2 regions of the Alcanivorax sp. HI0007 genome follow, and region 1 is predicted to be linked to the other one. Evidence: predicted binding sites of a transcription regulator. Region 1 holds the regulator's gene; the other holds the start of a gene.
The links. Region 1 encodes sigma-54, which starts transcription at its own class of promoters, with help from an activator protein. Its sites were predicted from a motif close to TGGCACNNNNNTTGCTNT; they were not measured.
Positions count from the first base shown of each region.

Region 1 (7,891 bases):
GCATAGGTATTGATCAGGCTATTCTTGAACACGTCCAGAAACCGGTACTTCTGTTCCTTGCTGGACGGCCCGAAGTAATCGCCCATCACCATTCGGGTGATACGCTTGAAGTCCACCAGATCGCCAAGCTCCTCGCGCACCAGCTCCTTGGCCCGGTCCGGATCAGCCTCCAGTTGCTCCCGCTCCGCCTCGATACGGGAGGTCATACGCTCCACCGCTTCCATCACCACCTGCCGCGGATCGCTGTCCGCCGCCGCCAAAGAGGCCATGGCGGTAAACACCATTGCCAACCAGATCCGGATAACACGCTGCAAATGCATAGAAAACTCCCTGTTAATGTCCGGCGGTTTTACGGTTTTATACCGCTGATGTCCAGTAACACACTGAACCGCATCTGCTTTGTTGGAGTCACAAGATGTCCCAACGGTTCCAAATGAAACAGAATTCGGGTCAACGAGGCGTCCCCAGCAATGTATAATCGACCCCGACCAGAGGAGAGATGAATGAGTCACGACCACATCGGCGTGGGTCGACGGGTACTGGACATCGAGGCCAGAGCCGTTGATTGCCTGAAAGACAGCCTGGATGACAGCTTCTCCGCCGCCTGCGACCTGATGCTGGCCGCCCGCGGACGGGTCATCGTCACCGGCATGGGGAAAAGTGGCCACGTGGGCAGCAAACTGGCCGCCACCCTGGCCAGCACCGGCACACCTTCTTTCTTTGTGCATCCGGGGGAAGCGTCCCACGGCGACCTGGGCATGATCACCCCGGACGATGTGGTGCTGGCCCTGTCCAACTCCGGAGAAACCGCCGAAGTACTGGCCATCCTCCCGGTCATCAAACGCAAGGGCACCGCCCTGATTGGCATGACCGGCCGGCCACAATCTGCCCTGGCGCAGCTCTCCGATGTGCACCTGACCGTGGCGGTCAGCGAAGAAGCCTGCCCGCACAATCTGGCCCCCACCTCCTCTACCACAGCGGCCCTTGCCATGGGCGATGCCCTGGCCATTGCCCTGCTGGAAGCCCGCGGCTTTACGCCCGAAGATTTCGCCATGAGCCACCCCGGCGGCAGCCTGGGCCGGCGCCTGCTATTGAAGGTGGATGACATCATGCACGCCGGGGAACAACTGCCGGTGGTTGCCAGTGGGACCTCGCTCAGCGAAGCGCTACTGGAAATGACCCGCAAGGGTCTGGGCATGACAGCCATCACCCGGGACGACGGCACCCTGGCAGGCATCTTCACTGATGGCGATCTGCGCCGCATGCTGGACCGCGACATCGACATCCGCAAGGCCACCATCGACGAGGTGATGGTGGCCCAGCCAATCACCATTGAACCTGGCCACCTGGCCGCGGAGGCCCTGCAGATCATGGAAAGCCGCAAGATCAACGGCCTGATGGTCTGCGACCAGGACCACAAGCCACTGGGTGCCTTCAATATGCAGGACCTGCTGCGCGCGGGGGTGGTGTAAATGCCAATGCAACTGTCTTCCATTGATGCCCAGAAACTGCGCCTGATGGCCTTCGACGTGGACGGAGTGATGACCGACGGACGCATCTACTTCAGCCCGGACGGCGAGACCCTCAAAGTCTTTAACACCCTGGACGGCCACGGCTTGAAGAAACTGGCCGCCAGCGGCGTGACCCTGGCCATCATCACAGGCCGCAACACCCCCATGGTGGCCAAACGCGCCGCCGACCTGGGCATTAACCATGTGATTCAGGGCCGCGAGGACAAGGGTGTCGCCCTGGCCGACCTGGCGAACCAGCTGGGTATTGCCGCCAGCGAAACCGGCTATGCCGGCGATGACGAACCGGACGTGAGCGCCCTGGAATGGGCCCAGCTCAGCTTTGCCCCGGCCAATGCCCATGACTGCGCCAAGGCGGCCGCCAACCACATTACCGAACGGCGTGGCGGCGAGGGCGCGGTGCGGGAAATTTGCGACGCCATCCTGGCACAGCGGAGCCCGGCATGAAGCGCCAGGGCCTGCTCAGCGCCACCGGTGTCCTGATGCTGGGACTGGTGATGCTGATGACGCTCCACGAGTGGGATGACACTCTCCCCGGGCAGGAGGATGGCATCCTCACGGCACCAGCCATTGTTGCCAAAGACATTACGGCGCGGGCTTTTAGTGAAGAGGACGGCCGTCTCCAGTACTATCTGACCGCCAAAACCCTGACACAGTACGACCATAATCCACTCACGGAGATGCAGGAACCGGAGCTGGAAATGGCCAACGACAAGGGCAGCTGGACCATCGTTAGCGAGCAGGGCGTCGTCAAGGAAAATGGCGACCTGATCGTATTTTCCGGCGACGTGAAAGCCCGGAACCAGCAACAGAAGATTACCCTGGATACCCAGGAGCTGCGCTTTTACAGCGACACCAACATCGCCAGCTCTCCCGACAATGTGGACCTGGAATTTGAATCCGGCACCACCCGCGCGGGAGCGCTGGAGGCCGATCTCGACAAGGGCATCCTGACCCTTGAAAAAGGAGTAAAGAGTGAGTTTGACGCACCGGCTTCTTAGAACCATCGCCCTTGCCGCTGCCCTGCCGGTGACGGCGTTGGCGGCGCCTGGGCAAATGCCCGTGTCTGTCACCGCTGATTCCGGGCGCTTTGAGCAGGACGCTGGCAGCGGCCTGTATCGCGGCAATGTGGAGCTGATACAGGGCAAGCGCAAACTGTTTGCCGATGAAATGCGCCTGTTTACCCGTAATGGCGAACTGACTCGCGTGGAGGCCTCAGGCACCCCGGTACGCATGCAAGAAGGCAAGGACCTGCAGGCCCACGCCAACAACCTGGTCTACGACATCCGCAAACGCACCCTGGTGCTCACCGGTGATGCCTACATTGAACATCTTGGCAACACTTTCGAGGGCGCCCGGGTGGAATACAGCCTGGACTCCAAGCGAGTCGACGCCAGCAGTGAAGGCGACAAGCGAGTGAGACTGGTGATCCCCGCCGAGAACCAGACACCTGGCACCGAACAAGCCCCACCGGCAGACGACAATGCAAACGGCGAGGCGCCTGTGGCGCCCTCCCCCGAGGCGGAGCCAAACACCCCATGAGCCATTTACGCGCCCATCACCTGGCAAAAAGCTACAAGGGCCGCCGGGTCATCGAAGATGTGTCCCTGGACGTGGAAGCCGGCCAGATCGTCGGCCTGCTTGGGCCCAACGGCGCCGGCAAGACCACCTGCTTCTACATGATCGTAGGCCTGGTGGAAGCCGATGCCGGGCGCATCGACATCAACGACGCGGACATCACCCATCTGCCCATGCATGGTCGCGCCCAGCGCGGCATCGGCTACCTGCCCCAGGAAGCCAGCATCTTCCGCCGCCTGACCGTGGAAGAGAACATCATGGCGATCCTGGAAACCCGCAAGGATCTCAGCAAGGCGGAACGTCACGAGCGCATGGAAAGCCTGCTCAAGGAATTCCATATCACCCACATTCGCGATTCCCTGGGCATGAGCCTGTCCGGCGGCGAACGGCGCCGGGCGGAAATTGCCCGCGGCCTGGCCACGGACCCGGATTTCATTCTGCTGGATGAGCCTTTCGCCGGCGTGGACCCGATTTCCGTGAACGACATCAAGGGCATCATTCGCCACCTGAAAGAGCGCGGTATTGGTGTACTGATCACTGACCACAACGTGCGTGAAACGCTGGATATCTGCGATACCGCCTACATCGTCAGCGCCGGCCATATCATCGCCTCCGGCGATGCAGACACCATTCTGGGCAACCAACAGGTGCGGGATGTGTACTTGGGTGCCGACTTTAGACTGTAAACAAATTGACAGTTGATAGAGGACAGTTGACAGCTGTCGCGGGAAATCCTGTCTTCATCTGCAATGTATGAGGCCGCGTTTAAAGCTTGGGCGCGGCCTCAAATGGTTTTCTGAACCAAGAGCCTTTATCGCGTAGCTGTCAACTGTCCACTATCAACTGTCAACTCCGCTCCATAGCACAGAACCACCATTGGCACAAATATTGCTTGCCTCATAGATAGGCTGTTATTCTCGGGTTTTGGGGACCAATCAGCCTGAGCAGTATGAAGCCAAGCCTACAACTACAAATCGGCCAGCAGCTGACCATGACACCGCAGCTGCAGCAGGCCATTCGCCTTTTGCAGCTGTCCACGCTGGACCTGCGCCAAGAAATTCAGCAGGCAGTAGAAAGCAATCCGTTGCTGGAGCTGGCTGACGATTTTGGCGACGAATCCCTGCCTGACACTGACGAAGAGCGTCAGGACGAGCAGGAGCTGGATACCGAACGGGAAGATGCCCTGGAAGAGTTCGTGGACGACGAACCGGGCATTGAAACGGAATGGGACGATGTCTATTCCGGCCAGACCAGCAGCGCCTCCACCGCCCTTCCCGACGATGCCGACGACTGGCAGCAACGCCATAGTGTGGCCGGCAACCTGCAGGACCACCTGCTCTGGCAACTGAACCTGACTCCCATGAGCGATGTGGACCGCATTATCGCCATGACCATCATCGAATCCCTGGACGATCGCGGCTACCTGACCGTGTCCGTGGACGACATCGTGGCGATGATGAATGCTCAGGAGGACCTGCTCACCGAAGGCGATGAACTGGAAGCCGATGAGGTACTGGCGGTGCAGCATCGCCTGCAGCAATTTGATCCGGTGGGCGTGGCCAGTCTCGATCTGGCCGACTGCCTGCGCGTGCAGCTGCGCCAACTGCCCTCGGACACACCCTTCCTGGAGTATGCCCTGGCCCTGCTGGGGCATCTGGAGCTACTGGAAAAACACGACTATGCCGCCCTGCGGCGGGTCCTGCAGATCAGCGAGGAAAATCTGCTTGATGCCCTCTCCCTGCTGCGCACTCTGGATCCTGCCCCCGGTGAGCAGATCGGGGAAAGCCAGGTGGATTACGCGGTCCCGGACGTGATCGTGCGCCAGCACCAGGGCCACTGGCAGGTGAGCCTGAACGAGGAGGTGCTGCCCAAGGTCAACCTGCAGCAGCAGTACGCCGCCATGGCCCGCAAAGCCGGGGGAGAGGATGGTCAGTACCTGCGCAACTGCGTGCAGGAGGCCAAGTGGTTCATCAAGAGCCTGCAAAGCCGCCACGACACCCTGTTGAAGGTGGCCACCCGTATTGTTGAAGTCCAGCAAGACTTCTTCGATTATGGGGAGGAGGCCATGAAACCCCTGGTTCTGGCCGACATTGCCGATGCCGTCGAGATGCACGAATCGACCATTAGTCGGGTCACCAACCAGAAATACATGATGACACCCCGCGGCGTCTTTGAGCTGAAATATTTCTTCTCAAGTCACGTGGGAACAGACGGCGGCGGTGAGTGTTCCTCCACCGCTATTCGTGCCATTATTAAGAAGCTGGTCGCTGCCGAGAATCCCCGCAAGCCGCTCAGCGACAACAAGCTGGCAAGCTTGCTGAATGAGCAGGGAATCAACGTGGCGCGCCGGACAGTCGCCAAGTACAGAGAGGCGATGAGAATACCGTCATCCAGCGCCCGCAAGCGTTTGGTGTAGGCGCCGGGACGGCCCAAGAGCAGGTAAAGGAGCCAGACATGCAAATTAATATCAGCGGTCATCACCTGGAAATTACCGACGCTTTGCGAGCCTATGTGGGAGACAAGTTTTCCCGTCTTGAACGGCATTTCGACCAGATTACCAGTGTCCAGGTGATTCTTTCCCCGGAACCCAAGACCCACAAGGCGGAATCCACTATCCATATCTCCGGGGCTGACGTCTTCGCCACCGCTGAGGCAGTGGACATGTACGCTGCCATCGACAAGCTGACGGACAAGCTCGACCGCCAGATTCTCAAACACAAGGAAAAGGCCGTCAGCCACAAGCACGGCCACTGACCCCAAAGCGACAATTATGCGAGTTCGCGAACTACTCACCGAAGCACGCACCCATAATCAGGTGCAGGCCAGCAGCAAGAAACAGCTGCTGGACCAGGTTGCGCAGCTGGCTGCGGCCGGCTGCGACAGCCTCAACGAACAGGAGGTCTTCGACGCCCTGGTAGCCCGGGAAAAGCTGGGCTCCACGGGCATCGGCGAAGGCATCGCCATTCCTCACTGTCGTCTCGGTCACTGCCAGCAACCCATCGGGCTGCTGCTGAAACTGTCCACTCCCATCGATTTTGATGCCGTTGACGGTCGCCCCGTGGATCTTGTGTTTGTGTTGCTTGTTCCCCAGGAAAACCCGGAACAGCACCTGAAAACCCTCAGCCACCTGGCCTCCCTGTTCAACGACGACGACTACCGTGCCGAGCTGCGACTCAGCAAGGACAATCACCACCTGTATCACACTGCCGTGGAATCCGAAGCGGAGCTGCGACTGGCATCATGACATTACCCATCAAGCTTTCGGGCATTATGCGTCAGAGCCACCGCCCCTCCTCTGCTGACCGTGGATGCCTGCGTGTGGTGTATGGCAGAGGCGCGGTGCAGCCATGAAACTCACCATCATCAGCGGCCGCTCCGGCTCGGGAAAGACCACGGCCCTGCAGGCCATGGAAGACCAGAACTACTATTGCGTCGACAACCTGCCGGTGGGCATGTTGCCCACTCTTGCAGAGCAGCTGAGCCAGGGAGAGCTGCCCATTGAGCGGGCGGCGGTAGGCATTGATGCCCGCAACCTGCCTACCCAGTTGCTGGCTTTTGACGCCATTCTGGATGCGTTGCATCAGCAACAGGTCAAGACCGAAATCATTTATCTGGATGCGGACGACAGCACTCTGCTGAAACGCTTCAGTGCCACCCGCCGCCGGCATCCTCTCGGCGCGCAACAGGGTTCACTGGAATCCGCCATCCAGCATGAACGGGAGCTCTTGGCCAACATCCGCTTGCGTGCCGATCTGGTGATCGACAGCAGCAATTACGACGTACACAGCCTTCGCAATCTGGTGCGTGAGCGGGTCGCCAATCGCAGCGCCGCCCTCTCCCTTCAGCTTGAGTCCTTCGGATTCAAAAATGGCCTGCCCAATGATGCCGACCTGGTGTTTGATGTACGGGTACTGCCTAACCCCCACTGGCGCGCAGATCTTCGCCCCTTTACCGGGCGCGATGAAGCCATCATCGATTTCCTCAAGGAACACCAGGCCAGCCACGACATGCTGGAGGATATCCACCACTTCGTGAGACGTTGGCTGCCGGCTTTCGCCGAGAGCGACCGCAGCTATGTGACGGTGGCCATTGGCTGTACCGGCGGTCGCCATCGCTCGGTATTTATCACCGAGCAACTGGCAAAACGGCTGCGTGATGAGGGCACCACCCTGCAGGTACGCCACCGCGAACTGGATTAAGGCCTCTGCCGCGCAATGATCGAAACAAAACTGGATATCATCAACAAACTCGGGCTTCATGCCCGCGCCGCCGCCAAGGTGGTCAGTGTGGCATCGCGATACGAGAGCCGCATCCACGTTATTCATAACGGTAAACCCATCGATGCCAAAAGCATCATGGGCCTTTTGATGCTGGGCGCCGCCAAAGGCAGCAGCGTGGTTTTCCAGGTGGAAGGCAATGATGAAGCCGCCGCCATGGACGAACTCACCGACCTGTTCGCCCGCCGCTTTGATGAAGAAGAGTAAAAGGCAATGAATTATTAATAATGAATAATTAATAGCGCAGGATTTGGGGTACCATCCAGAGAGTTATTCATTATTCACTATTAACTATTCATTATATTCCATGCCCGCCGATACCAGCCGTAGTCAACAGCACCACAAAGTCATCAACCGCGCCTTGTCCAGCGGCACCTATACGCAGGTGCGACAGCTGTTCAACAATCTCCCCGGTGCGGAAGCGGCGCATTTGCTGGAATCCTTTCCGCCCCGGGAACGGGAGATTCTCTGGCAACTGCTCAGCAAGGACCAGGAAAGCGAGGTTCT
Region 1 covers NZ_LWEJ01000171.1:49,875-57,765, forward strand. Annotated here, with positions in the region: gene A3714_RS09545 (phospholipid-binding protein MlaC) at 1-320, opposite strand, end outside; gene A3714_RS09550 (KpsF/GutQ family sugar-phosphate isomerase) at 504-1,472, shown strand; gene A3714_RS09555 (HAD family hydrolase) at 1,473-1,976, shown strand; gene lptC (LPS export ABC transporter periplasmic protein LptC) at 1,973-2,530, shown strand; gene lptA (lipopolysaccharide transport periplasmic protein LptA) at 2,505-3,071, shown strand; gene lptB (LPS export ABC transporter ATP-binding protein) at 3,068-3,793, shown strand; gene A3714_RS09575 (RNA polymerase factor sigma-54) at 4,057-5,523, shown strand; gene hpf (ribosome hibernation-promoting factor, HPF/YfiA family) at 5,562-5,861, shown strand; gene ptsN (PTS IIA-like nitrogen regulatory protein PtsN) at 5,878-6,351, shown strand; gene rapZ (RNase adapter RapZ) at 6,455-7,306, shown strand; gene A3714_RS09595 (HPr family phosphocarrier protein) at 7,322-7,591, shown strand; gene mgtE (magnesium transporter) at 7,692-7,891, shown strand, end outside.

Region 2 (7,891 bases), on a different contig from region 1:
GGGCCCGCGCCACAAAACGTTCGATAAAAACGCCGCTGTCAGAAAAGAAACTTTCCCCGAGCCGCTTTACCGACTCAAAGGCAGCGACCAGTTCGTCTTCGTTGTTGCAGCGGGACAGGCCGATGCCGCCACCGCCGGCGGTGCTTTTCAGCATCACCGGGTAGCCGATCTGCAGTGCGGCCTGTTTGGCGTCGTCCAGGCTTTGCAGCAGGTCGGTACCGGGGGCCAGTGGCACGCCGGCTTTTTCGGCGATGGCACGGGCTTCATGCTTGAGGCCGAACTCGCGCAGTTGTTGCGGGGTCGGGCCCACGAAAGCGATGCCGTTGGCGGCGCAGGCTTCAGCAAACTCGGCGTTTTCGGAAAGAAATCCGTAGCCGGGAATAATGGCCTCGGCGCCGGTGTCTTTGGCGGCCTGCAGAATCAGGTCGGTTTTCAGATAACTTTCTGCGGCGGTCTGGCCGCCCAGGGATACCGCTTCATCCGCCACGCTGACGTGCTGGCTGTTGCGATCCGCCTCTGAATAGACCGCCACCGAGGCAATGCCCATCTGCTTCAGGGTGCGACAGATACGCACCGCAATTTCACCCCGGTTGGCGATCAGCACTTTCGTTAACATCAGAGGGACTCCTTCTTGTTCAGCGCGGCGATGTAGTTTCTCCAGCCGCCCAGTTCGGTAATGTCGGTGGCGTCGTCGATGGCCCAGGGCTCGCAGATGAACCCCTTCACCCAGCGGCCATCCACGGTTTCCAGGCTGCCAATGCCAAGCGGTGCAGGAATCAGCCCGACAAAGCTGCCGAAGTGTTCGAGGGGCATTTGCCACAGTTCGATGGGGATGCTGGCGCCGCCGTCTTTTTCGTTACGTATCAAGCCGGGCTTGGGCGGCACCGTGTTGGCCAGGGCATAGAGGCGATAGCAGGGAGCGGTGTGGGTGGCTTCCAGCAGCACCGCGTCGCGTTCCACCAGCTGACTGTTCAGTGGCATGCCGCTGAGGTGGGCACCGACCACCGCCACGGTGATGGAATCATCATGGTTATCGCTGGCGGCACTTTTTTCCGGTGCCGGCAGTGCCTGACCGGTGGCGCCGGCCTGCCAGGGCTGGTGCTGTTGCCAGCGCTGGCCGAATTCCGCCAGGGCATGGTCTTGCCAGGCGGGGGCAATCAGGGTGATGCCGCCGGGCAGGCCGTCGTCCCGAAAACCGCCGGGCAGGGCCAGGGCACACAGATCCAGCAGGTTGACGAAGTTGGTCCAGGTACCCAGTTGGCTGTTCAGGGTGATGGGATCGTTGCGTACCGCGTCGCGGGTATAGATGCCCGGGGTGGTGGGTAGCAGCAGGGCATCCACACCGGCCAGCAGGTTGTCTGACTGACGTTTGAGTTCGGCCAGACGATATTGGGCGCGGAAACTGTCAACGGCGCTGATCTGTGCCGCCGGTTCCAGGATGTCACGGATCACCGGTAACAGGGCTTGTGGTGTTTCCTGCAACAGGGTGTCAGTGACAGAGAAACGCTCGGCTATCCATGGGCCCTGATACAGCAGGGCTGCCGCATCCTGCAGCACGGTAGTATCCACGGTAACCAGCTCGGCAAGACTGCTGAGGCTCTCCAGTTGTTGTTCCCAGAGCGCCTTTGCCCTGTGGTCACCGAACCAGGGCAGATCGTGGGGAATCCCCAGCTTCGGTCGTGCGGGCAGTCCGGTTTTCTGCCGTGACGGCGCCGGACGGCTGAAAGCATCGTCGCTATCGAACTGGCCGATAAGGCGATAAATGGTCCGGGCATCTTCCACGTTCAGCGCAAACACGCTGACGCAGTCCAGGGTTCTGCACGCGGGCACCACGCCTCGAGTGCTGATGGCGCCGCGGCTGGGTTTCAGGCCGACGATATTGGTAAAGGCCGCGGGTACCCGCCCGGAGCCGGCTGTGTCGGTGCCCAGCGAGAAGGGCACCAGCCCCAGGCTGACGCTCACCGCCGAACCGGAACTGGAGCCGCCGCTGAGGTAGTCGCCGTTGAACGGGTTGGGCACTTCCCCGTAAGGGGAGCGGGTGCCGACCAGTCCGGTGGCAAACTGATCCAGATTGGTTTTGCCCACTACAATCGCGCCGGCGTCGCGCAGCAGTCTGACCACGGTGGCGTCTTCCTGCGGTGTGTAGGCAAAGGCGGGGCAGGCCGCCGTGGTCGGCATACCGGCCACATCAATATTGTCTTTCACCGCGAAGGGAATGCCGAAGAGAGGCAGGGACGGATCCGTCAGGGCCTCGGCCCGGGCGACCAGGGAGGACTCGTCCAGCAGGTGAATCCACAGGGCGCGCTCGCTGTCGTGCAGCAGTGTCGCCAGTTGTTTCATGGCCTGTACCGGGGTGAGGTCACCGCTGCGGTAGGCCGCCTGCCATTGTCGAAGAGTCCAGCCGATCATTCGTTTAGCACACCTGTTTGTATACAAGTTGGTATGCGGACTAGTGCAAACCCGGTGCCAAACAGACAGAAAAAATTTAAGTAATTGTTTTTACATAAATTAAATGTCGAAGGGCTGACCAGGTTGGTGGGATTTGTCAGGCTGGTGTGCGTCATGCTGATGCAGCTGCGCCGTAACAGTGCAAAAGGTTGCGTTGTGCAAGATGTCGCCATGGGCGGCGGCGATGGCGGGAACAGGGAGGGATTATTTCCGCTCTCGGCCTGGCTTTGGCAAAGTGAATCAAGGTGTCAGATCAAACAGGAGACGGATATGTCCTCGCGGGCTCTGGTCGTGGAAGGGGGTGCCATGCGCGGCATTTTTGCCGCCGGGGTGCTGGATGCCTTTCTGGAGAAAGATTACCGGGAGTTTGATTTTGCGGTGGGCGTATCCGCCGGTTCCACCAACCTGATCGGTTACCTGGCCGGAGATCATGGCCGCAACCGGCGCATCATCACCGATCACGCCTGCCGCCCGGATTTCATCAACTGGCAGCGTTTCATGGCCGGCGGTCATTTGTGCGATGTGCACTGGCTGTGGCATCAATCCTTACGGGATGTGCCGCTGAGTCTGGACCGGTATTGGCAATCGCAGACGCCGCTATGGGTGGTGACCACTTCCGTGGAGGACGGCGAGCCACGGTATCACCACGCGACGCCGGACAACCTGGACGAGATCATGACAGCGTCCTGTTCCATTCCTTTTGCCTACCGACAATTTCCCACGGTGGACGGGCATCCCATGACCGATGGCGGGGTGGGCGATTCCATTCCCGTGCGCTGGGCCTATGAACAGGGCGCCAGGGATATCACCGTGGTGCTGTCACGGCATCAGGGTTATCGCAAGAAACCCAGCCCGCTGGCACCCCTACTGAAACCCTGGGTCAGGGAAATGCCGGGGTTATATGCCGGTATGCGGAAACGCTCGCAAACCTACAATGACGCACTGGCGTTCATCGAGAACCCGCCCGAGGATTGCCGACTCACAGTGATTGCGCCAGACCGCGGCTTTCCGGTCAGCCGCTTGACCACCCATGGCCAAAAGCTGGAGCAGGGGTATTGGCAGGGGCATCAGGCCGCGTCGGTGATGTTGGGCGAGCCGCTTTTCGAAGCGGTGGGGTGAGGGCAGCCTGCAAAACAGCGCTGCCGGCAAGTCGTGTTGACTACCTGCTGCTATCCGACTCGTCACAGCGCCAGGTCCAGGCTTCCAGCTCCATGCGTTGAATGCCACGGTGATGGTTCTCCATCAGAAAGACACGCCGGTCTTTCAATACCGCCCGGTTGCCGTCGGCTTTTTTGATGGCCTTGAGCAGTTTCTTTTTGGCGTTGTTTTCGATCCAGGCGTCGCTGAACAGCAAGCCCTGCAGTTTGCCGCCGGTTTCTATAGAGACAGTGTCACCGGGCTGGCAGCCGCTGGGGGGCGTTTTCAGGAGTAAGACCTTGTCAGCCTGACTGCTGGCGGCCAGAAGTAGCAATCCGATACTGAGCAGTCTGCGCATAGTGGCTCCTTTTTTGTTGTTATTCACAGGCCCGGCGCGCCTTTTCCACGTTTTCCCGCAGGTGTTGCGGGTTGATGGTGCCGGCGATGATACTGCCGACGCCGGCAGTGCCAAGGATCTTGTTCATGCTTTCCTGTACCGGGTCTTGTCCCTCGCTGCACAGGTGGCCGCTGGCAAAGGCCTTCTTGATAAGAATGCCCTTGTGGTGACTGGCGGCGTGCTCGATGACCGGCACTTCTTCGTCATGGGCCAGGTTGTAGGTGACCATGGCCACGTCTGCTTGTCTGAGGGTGTCGATACCCCCGGCCACTGTCTTGGTGGACATGCCGGTGGCGCGGATCAGGCCCGCCTTCTTCAGATCGTTGAGCGCGTCAAGCGTACCCATGTTGAGAACGTCCAGATCGTTCCCGTCCGAATGCACCAGAACGCAATCCAGGTAGTCGGTGTTCAGCCGCTTGAGACTGCGTTCCACCGAGGCACGCACATGTTGCGGGGAGAAATCGAAGTGGCTGTCGCCGCTGTCATTATCGAATTCCTCGCCCACCTTGGTGACGATAACCCAGTGCTGGCGGTCCCGGAGCAGTTGCCCCAGTCGTTCTTCACTGCGGCCGTAGGCCGGTGCGGTGTCGATCAGGTTCAGGCCTAGGTCCCGGGCCTGGGCCATCAAATCGGTCACTGCCGCGTCATCGGGAATGGTAAAGGCGCCGGGGTATTTCACGCCCTTGTCGCGGCCGATTTTCACTGTGCCCAGACCGAGGGCGCTGACGGTCAATCCTGTGTTGCCCAGCGGGCGCATGAAGGCCATGAAAGCTTCCTTGTTCGTCTTGCCGTAGGAGCGTCGCTGGCGGCAGGACAAAAGCAGTTGAAAGTTCAAAGTTCAAAGGCGCGTCTGACCGCTTCTGCCACGTTGATGCTGTGCTCGCGTACAACAGTAGAACGCGGGCAGAGAGAGTTCAAAGTCTGAAAACCGGCCTCGCGCTTTTAAACTTTCAACTTTGAACTTTTAACTCAACCTATCGCGCCGCCAACGACGCTCGCTCCTACGGAGGGTAATCAAAAACAGCGATGCCAATAGGGCACGCCCATGGGGGCTTTTTCCAGCGTTTCCGGCACCGTTAACGGCTCCCCTGGTTTCAGCCCACTCTCTTCCACCAGCGCCATCACTCTGTCGCCCAGGTCCGGGGCCAGGGTGAGCTTGGTGGGCCAGGCCACGATCAGGTTGTGATCGCGGTGGGCGTAGGCGTTATCCGGTTTTACCAGGGCCTGCTGTTTCGGTTCGGCCCGGGTTACGTTGAGAACGGCGAACTGGGCCTGGCTGAAATCGAGCCAGGGGAACAGGTGTTTCAGTTCGTCGCGGCCAGCGGCCAGTTGTTCCTCATCGCTGCGTTCCACGCCCCGTTCCGCCAGGTCGCCGCCCAGATACCAGACCACCTTGCCGTCCGGGCAGTCGTGGGTGGTGACGGTGAGTACCGGTTTGTTGCTGGTGCCGACACAGTGAGCATAGAGGCGGTGGCCCAGATCGTGTTTCACCAGCAGCATTTTCAGTGGCCGCAGCTGGCTGTGTTCCTCTGGCAGCAGGCGGGCCTGGTGGGCGCCGTCCAGCAGTGCCGGGTTGCCATTGCCGGCGGACAGGATGGTCAACGTCGGCTCGATACGCTGGCCATTGACGGTCACCGCCTTCAATCCTTGCTCTCCCCATTCCAGAGAATCGCGTTCCCTGTCGAAGGCCAGCAGGCGTTCACGTACCGGCGCGGCCAGGGTGTCGATCAGTGATTCGGTGTTGATGACCAGATCATCCAGCTTGTAGACATTGCCCTTGAAGGCCTTGTCCGCCAGCGCTGAGGGGAAATGGTCCCGCTTCAGCTTTTCGATGCGCCCGCGCAGCATCTTGCTGGCGAAGAAGTTGGTCATGCGCGAGGCCACTGAGCCACTGGACCACATGTGCTGGGTGTCGCTGAGTACCTGCAGCTGGCGCAGGTCCACCGGATCGTTGCCGGCCATGGCCGCGCGCCAGCGGTCCGGCATGGCGGCGATGGATTCCGACTCGCTGGACAGGTTGCCGCCCAGGGCATACTTGAGGCCGCCGTGAATAATGCCCTGGCTGGCCAGGGTCTGGTCGCCGCCGAGGGAGTCGGTTTCCAGCAGCAGGCACTGGTAACCGGCCGCGTTGAGCCGGTTGATCAGCCACAGGCCGGCGATGCCGCCGCCGAAGATCAGAATGTCGGGTTTCAGAGGGGAGTTGCTCATGGCTCACCATCGGAGAAAGTTGCCGCTATGCTAGCATAGACGGGCCGGACCTCAGACGTCCGGCGTCCGACGTCCGACACAAGAAACCCTATGCGACCCTTTTACTCTGTCATCTGGTATTTACTGCTTCCTTTTCTGTTCCTGCGGCTGTGGCTGCGGGGGCGGCAGGCGCCGGCCTACCGTCAGCGCTGGAAGGAGCGCATGGCCTGGGGGTATCTCCCCGGTACCCTGAAAAACAGTCTCTGGGTGCACGCGGTGTCGGTGGGGGAAACCCTGGCGGCGGTGCCGATGATCGAGCGGTTGCTGGCGGATTATCCGCAGATGCCGTTGCTGGTGACCACCACCACACCCACCGGTTCAGAGCGGGTGAAAGCCCTGTTCGGCGATCGGGTGACCCATGTGTATTGCCCCTGGGAGCTGCCCACGGCATTGAACCGTTTTCTGCGCGCTTTTGATCCGAAAATGGTGATCGTGCTGGAAACCGAACTGTGGCCCAACCTGTGTGCAGCGGCGAAACGTCACGGTGCCAGATTGATGCTGATGAACGGGCGCCTGTCGGAGAAAAGCTACCGGGGCTACAGCAAGTTTCCCCGCCTGGTGCGGCCGATGATGGCCCGCTTTGATGCCCTGGCCGTGCAGACCCCGGTGGAACGGGAGCGCTATGTGGCCCTGGGGGCCTGGCCGGAACGGGTGCATGCCATCGGCAGCGTGAAATTCGACATGACACTGGACGACACCGTGCGTCAGGGGGCGGACGCCTTGCGCGCGATGATTGGCGAACGCCCGGTATGGATCGCCGCCAGTACCCACCCCGGGGAAGATGAGCCGGTACTGGCGGCGCACAAGGCGTTGCTGGAAACGGCACCGCAGACCTTGCTGGTGCTGGTGCCCCGGCACCCGGAGCGTTTCGACGGCGTCGCCCAGTTGATTCGTCAGCAAGGGCTGGGGCTGGCCCGGCGAAGCAAACAGGACACCGTCACTGCGGACACCCAGGTGTACCTGGCTGATACCATGGGGGAGCTGCTGATGCTGTTTGGGGTGGCGGACGTGGCCTTTGTGGGCGGTTCCCTGGTGCCGGTGGGGGGGCACAATTTGCTGGAACCTGCAGGCTGGGGAAAGCCGGTTGTGACTGGCCCACACCTGCACAACTTCACCGCCATCTCGGGGCTGCTGGATGACGCTGGCGCCCTGACCCTGGTGGAGGATGCGGATGCCCTGGCCATTACCCTGCAGGGCCTGTTCCGTAACCCGGCGCAACGCCAGCATCAGGGACAGGCAGCGGCGGCGGTTGTCGAAGCCAATCGTGGGGCGCTGGAGAAAGGGCTTCAACTGATTAGTGAACAGTTAAAGGGGGTCTTGTAGGAGCCATGCTTGCATGGCGAACCCCGCGAAACGAGGAGAGCACCGCAAGGGGAGAAGGCGTATCCGATTTCTCAAGTGAGATTCGGAGGAATGTTGCAACGCCTTTTCCTCGCTTGGGCTCGGTTCGCCATGCAAGCATGGCTCCTACACTGCTCTTCAGTACCGCGCGTCCGGTACCAGGGCGTCGCTGCGGCCTTCCAGATCCGGCTGGTAGATGTTCAGGGTGTCGGTCTCTGACAGCCACTGGTTGATGGCCGCCAGGTCGCCCTGTTGCAGATCGCCGGTGGTGGATTTCAGGGTCAGGGAATTGATGATGTAGTCGTAACGGGCGTTGGCGTA
Region 2 covers NZ_LWEJ01000244.1:12,592-20,482, reverse strand. Annotated here, with positions in the region: gene uca (urea carboxylase) at 1-616, opposite strand, end outside; gene atzF (allophanate hydrolase) at 616-2,409, opposite strand; gene A3714_RS12840 (patatin family protein) at 2,719-3,567, shown strand; gene A3714_RS12835 (hypothetical protein) at 3,608-3,943, opposite strand; gene A3714_RS12830 (aldo/keto reductase) at 3,963-4,748, opposite strand; gene A3714_RS12825 (FAD-dependent oxidoreductase) at 4,997-6,190, opposite strand; gene waaA (lipid IV(A) 3-deoxy-D-manno-octulosonic acid transferase) at 6,281-7,552, shown strand; gene A3714_RS12815 (TolC family outer membrane protein) at 7,709-7,891, opposite strand, start outside.
Region 2: a site for sigma-54 is predicted at 2,452-2,469, ahead of atzF (allophanate hydrolase). Genes of this name have one in related genera too.